DNA from 2 places in the Novosphingobium sp. LASN5T genome. Region 1 is predicted to be linked to the other one. Evidence: predicted binding sites of a transcription regulator. Region 1 holds the regulator's gene; the other holds the start of a gene.

Region 1 (2,951 bases):
TGCCGACGGTGCGGTCGTGCATCGGCGCCTTGCTAGTACTGGCGGCGCTGGCGCTGGGGCGCGATCCGCTGTCGCTGCGGATGCTGGCGGTGGCGGCGTTCTTCGTCATGGTGTTCTGGCCCGAGGCCGTATTCGGGCCGAGCTTCCAGATGAGCTTCGCCTCGGTGATCGCGATCATCGCGTTCCATGGTTCCACGCCGGCCAAGCGCTTCCTGGCCGCGCGCGAGGAAGGGGTACTGCTTCGCCTGGGGCGGCATCTCGTGATGCTGCTCGCGACGGGACTCGTGATCGAACTGACGCTGATGCCGATCGGGCTGTTCCATTTCCACCGCGCCGGCATCTACGGCGCGGCGGCCAACGTCGTGGCCATTCCGCTCACCACGTTCGTGACCATGCCGCTGATCGCTTTGGCGCTGGTGCTGGACGTGGTGGGGGCGGGCGGGCCGGCGTGGTGGCTGACGGGCAAGTCGCTCGAACTCCTGCTGTGGCTGGCGCACGTGACGGCGGGGCAGCCCGGCGCGGTGACGCTGATGCCGTCGATGCCGCCCGGGGTGTTCGCGCTGTTCGTTGCCGGCGGGCTGTGGCTGGCGCTGTGGACCGGACCGGTGCGCCTGTGGGGGCTTGTTCCGGCAGCGGTGGCCGCGCTGGTGTTCGCCACCATGCGCCCGCCCGACATCCTGGTATCGGGCGATGGCCGGCATGTGGGCCTGACCGGGGAAGGGCCGGAACTGCTGGTGCTGCGCCAGACGCGCGGGGACTATACCCGCGAAAACCTGCTGGAAATGGCCGGGATGGAGGGGAACGTCCGCCCGCTCGACACCTGGCCCGCTGCGGTCTGCAACGCCGACTTCTGCCGGATCGCGCTGAAGCGGGGCGGGCGTTCGTTCGCGGTGCTGATGGCGCGCGGGCAGAATCTGGTGGAGATCGGGGAGTTGAAACGGGCCTGCGCAGCGGCCGACATTGTCATCGCAGATCGCCGCTTACCACGCACCTGCCTGCCCAGGATGCTGAAAGCGGACCGGGCCTTGCTGGCACGGACCGGCGGGCTCGCCATCGATCTTGCCGCTGGCACCGTGCGCACCGTGGCCGAGACGCAGGGGCACCACGGCTGGTATCGCTGGCGGGCGACGCGCCGGCCGGAAGCCGCCCCGTCGCCCGCTTCAACGGATCAGTGATAGCGGCGCAGCAGCCCCGCCAGCTTTCCCTGCACCTGCACTTCATCGGGACGGTAGTATTGCGGATCGTAGGCTGCGTTGGCCGGATCGAGCCGGATCATGCCCTTTTCGCGGCGCAGGTACTTGAGCGTAGCTTCCTCGCCCCGGATCAGCGCCACCACGATTTCGCCATCGCGGGCGATGTCCGTGCGGCGGACCAGCGCGAAATCGCCATCGAAAATCCCGGCATCGACCATCGAATCCCCGGATACTTCCAGCGCGTAATGCTCACCCGCGCCGAGCAGGGCTGCGGGCACCGGCAATACGCTGGAGCCTTCCAGCGCCTCGATCGGGGCACCGGCGGCGATGCGGCCGTGCAGCGGCACTTCGATGACGTCGTTGGCCGGCGCCGGTGCGGTCTTCGGCGGGCTGCGCAGCGGCACGACCACATCGTTGGCGGGAGCCGTGCGCGACGCGGCCTTGGTGGTTGCGCTGTCCGGCTGGCGCAGCACTTCCAGAGCGCGGGCGCGGTTGGGTAGCCGACGGATGAAGCCGCGTTCCTCCAGCGCTGAAATCAGCCGGTGGACGCCCGATTTCGATTTGAGATCGAGAGCTTCCTTCATTTCCTCGAACGAGGGGGAAATGCCGGACTCCTCAAGCCGGAGCTGGATGAAAGTCAGCAGTTCGTGCTGCTTGCGCGTCAGCATTGCGCGTCACTCCATAGTGAACGAATGCGGAACGAATAAGCAACCAAAACGCACCCGTCAAGCAATTCCGCCATTTTCCAGCAAATAGACCGGAACATCCGTTCCCGCTGGCGTCAATGGCGCGCGGGCTTCGCGCCGGACCAGCGCGTTGCTGCGCGCGAGCGACGACAGCGCACCGGAATCCTGCAGGGGATCGAGCGTCACGCTGGCACCGTCCCAGCGGGCGCGCAGGAATTCGGTACGTCCGCCGCCCGCCGGCATATCCTGCGCGAGGCGAGCCGGAATCAGGCGCGGCAGCGTTTCCGCCGCACCCAGCGCGGCCCGGAGGAGCGGCAGCAGGAACAGGTAGCCGGTCACGAAGGCGGCGGCGGGATTGCCGGGCAGGCCCAGGATCACCTGTCTGCCGCGTTGCGCCACCATCAGTGGCTTGCCCGGCTTGATCGCGACCCGCCAGAAATCGAGCGTCGCGCCGGTGGCCTCGATTGCCGGGCGAACGAGATCGTGATCGCCCACCGAAGCGCCGCCGCTGGTAACCACCACATCGGCATCGCGCACGCGGTCCAGCGCGGCGGTCAGGTCGTCGAGCCGGTCGGGGATCGGCCCGATGCGATCGGTCACGACCTGGCAGGCCGCCGCCAGCGCCGCCAGCATCGGGCCGTTGCTGGCGGGAATCTGGTGCGGCGCGAGCGTGGTGCCGGGGGCGACCAGTTCATCACCGCAATCGATCACGGCCAGTTTCACCGGCCGGCGCACGGCAAGGTAATGGTGCCCGGCGGCAACGGCGAGCGCGATCTGCGCCGCGCCCATGTGTTGCCCGGCCGGCAGCAAGGGGGCATCGAGGCTGAAATCCATGCCGCGCGGGCGGATGTGCTTGTCTCGGGGCACGGGCGGTTCGCCCGTCAGGCGCAGGTTGTCGTCTTCGCGCGTGGCGTCTTCCTGGATCAGCACCATGTCCGCGCCGTCGGGAACCACGGCGCCGGTGCTGATCCGCACCGCCTGTCCGGGCGCGACCGTGCCATCGAACGGATGGCCGGCGGCGCTTTCGCCCGCGACGGTCCACGGGCCGGGGAGATCGGCCGCGCGCAGGGCG
Region 2 (2,951 bases), on a different contig from region 1:
TCCATCGGCGCGAGCGCGGTAGAATCGCGGCTGATGCGCGGAAGTTCGTCAGCGAACCGCTTGGCGTCGGTCCGCATCGTGTTGACCTTTTCGTGGCCGCGCCAGCGGTTCACATGCTCGTCGCTGGCCTTGTAAGCGGCATCGGGCAGTATGATGCCTTGCGCCTCACACTGTTTCCGGAATTCCCAAAGGGCCGTCGTGGCAACTTGCGGTGTGCCTGCGTCGGCGGCGCGGGAGGCCCAGAAACTCTTGCACCAGAGATCGAAGGCGTCGCCAAGCTGTGGCAGCAGCGCCGGATCGTAGCCGGCCGCAACGTAGGCATTGTCGAACACCCGCGAGATATGGACGCGCCGCTCCCCGGCATTCGCGTGAACTTTCCGAACCACGCCGGACACACCGTGCTTTTCAAAGCCGGCTATCCAGCGTTCGATTGTCCGAACATTGACACGCTCCCGCTCGGCGGCTTCCTTGATCGCCTTGCGCCTGCCGCTGGAGCGCGGCGGATGCTGTAGGGCTGGTTCGATCAGGGCGTATCGCTCCAGCGCCTGCTGGACGTACTTGGGGTCCTCCAGCATCGACGGCCGATATGGCGCTGCGGCAGCCGGGACCGGCAGCATGGGCAGTGAAGAGGGCTTTGAAGCGGCGTTGAATGTCGCCTGAAGCTGCTCTGGCAGGCTGCTTAGAAGGACTTCATAGCGTTGGCCGGATTTGCCGCCGCGGCCATATTTGTGCCGGAAAACGAGCCTGAACTTGCGCGAACTGCGGCCCTGTACCGCTTGGTGCACATGATAGCGCGCGGTACGCACTGGAACGCCGGATAGCTCCGCGAATTCTTCGACTGAGAGCCAAATTGGCATCAGGCCGCCGCCCGTCCGCTTGCAGCCAAGATACGGGAGCGCAGTCGCTCCGACACAGGTCCGACATGCTTGCCCTGAAGCGCGCGCCAAGCCCGCGCAGGGTCGATATTATTTTCACGACACCAAGCGCCCAGCGACGAGCCATTTAGAATGAAAGCGGCACGAACCACTTGCAGAATATCTGGCTGTGCCCGAGAAGCCCTAGCCATGGAAACACCTCGCAAAACTCCACCTGCCTCAGAATCGAACGTTGCAAACGATTTGTCAAGAACGTTCACATCGCGATTGTTCGGATCGTTCTGGCCGCAGACGTCGGAGCAGGTTGGCGGTTTCCTATTCGATGCTGCGTGCGCGCTAGGTATGCGTGAGGCCGATCTGGCCCGGTCTCTTGGCGTATCTAAGGCTACTTTGTCTGGCTGGAAGGCGCGGGCCGTCATTCCTGCGGTTCATGCAAAATGGTTTGCAGAAGAATTCGCAGTTGCGGTGTTGTCAGGAAACCAGCTGAACAAAATGCTGGACAGCAGACATGCTGGAATTCCCGCAGTTTTTCGTGTTTTTCAGCAAACTGACTTCAATCCATTTGGATTGGAATTTGATAACTCAGATCAAGCTATTGATGTGTGCGAATTTTATTTTGGTGGTTTGTGCCGGCTTGCCTTATTTATCCAAAATCGCTTGGACCTTGGCGATCAGGTGGTGATGGAGATGGGGCTAGAGAAAAGAACCGCGAGCTTGCTTTGGCAAATGGCCCTTGCCGTTAGGCCGCGATTGGCATTCCGTTATGGTTCGCGTCCGCCTTCCTAGTGTGGAAGGCGATCAGATGGTGCGGCTGCGAAATCCTAAAGCCAATCTGTTCGAGGTATAATCGCCGAACCTTGCCGCAATACATGGTAAAACCTTGCCGCAATCAACGACACGCCGCGCGCGCAATGCCCAATTCTAAGGGGATCGGAATTGCGGCAAGGTCGGCACTTTGAATTTGTCAGAAAAATCCGACAAAACGGCGCTATTTCGGAACTTTGTTATCCGATTGCGGCAATTTCGATGATGACACCAATCCGACAAATTCTAATCGCGCCTCCACCAAGAGCCGTCTTGCGCTCTGTGAACAAATCTGGAACACGGGTGCCCATGTCGCTCAGCAAGATTTCCGTCCGTGGCGCCCGTGAACACAACCTTAAGGGTATCGATGTCGATCTCCCGCGGGACAGCCTGATCGTCATCACCGGGCTTTCCGGTTCGGGCAAATCCTCGCTCGCGTTCGATACGATCTATGCCGAAGGGCAGCGCCGCTACGTTGAATCGCTGTCGGCCTATGCCCGCCAGTTTCTCGAGATGATGCAGAAGCCGGATGTCGAGCACATCGACGGCCTCAGCCCCGCGATCTCGATCGAGCAGAAGACCACCAGCCGCAACCCGCGCTCGACCGTGGCCACGGTCACCGAGATCTACGACTACATGCGCCTGCTGTGGGCGCGCGTGGGCGTGCCCTATTCGCCGGCCACCGGCCTGCCGATCAGCGCGCAGACGGTCAGCCAGATGGTCGATCGCGTGATGGCCCTGCCCGAAGGCACGCGCGCCTATCTGCTGGCGCCGGTGGTGCGCGGCCGCAAGGGGGAGTACCGCAAGGAACTGCTGGAATGGCAGAAGGCGGGCTACACCCGTGTCCGCATCGACGGCGAGCTCTACGCGATCGAGGAAGCCCCCGCGCTCGACAAGAAGTACAAGCACGACATCGAGGTGGTGGTTGACCGCATCGCCGTGCGGGATGGCATCCAGACCCGGCTGGCCGACAGCTTCGAACAGGCGCTCAAGCTGGCCGAGGGGCTGGCCTATATCGACCTGGCGGATGGCGTGGTGCCAGGGCGCGAGGACGAGGCGCAGGCCAAGGGCAAGAATCTGAAAGGCGCCGGCCTGCCGCCCAACCGCATCGTGTTCAGCGAAAAGTTCGCCTGCCCGGTCAGCGGCTTCACCATCGAATCGATCGAGCCGCGCCTGTTCAGCTTCAACGCGCCGCAGGGCGCGTGCCCGGCCTGCGATGGTCTGGGTGAAAAGCTGCTTTTCGATCCGCAACTGGTCGTGCCCAACGAGGCG

What was found. Region 1 encodes LexA, which represses DNA repair genes until DNA is damaged. Its sites were predicted from a motif close to GTTCCNCNCTTGTTCT; they were not measured.
Region 2: uvrA (excinuclease ABC subunit UvrA) is a predicted target of LexA. The motif match lies at 1,963-1,978, and genes of this name have one in related genera.

What each region holds. Positions count from the first base shown of each region.
Region 1 is NZ_RQSI01000001.1:277,993-280,943, reverse strand. It holds gene EH199_RS01370 (ComEC/Rec2 family competence protein) at 1-1,175, shown strand, start outside; gene lexA (transcriptional repressor LexA) at 1,169-1,861, opposite strand; gene EH199_RS01360 (molybdopterin molybdotransferase MoeA) at 1,919-2,951, opposite strand, start outside.
Region 2 is NZ_RQSI01000014.1:117,241-120,191, reverse strand. It holds gene EH199_RS11635 (helix-turn-helix domain-containing protein) at 1-947, opposite strand, end outside; gene EH199_RS11630 (hypothetical protein) at 1,218-1,661, shown strand; gene uvrA (excinuclease ABC subunit UvrA) at 1,989-2,951, shown strand, end outside.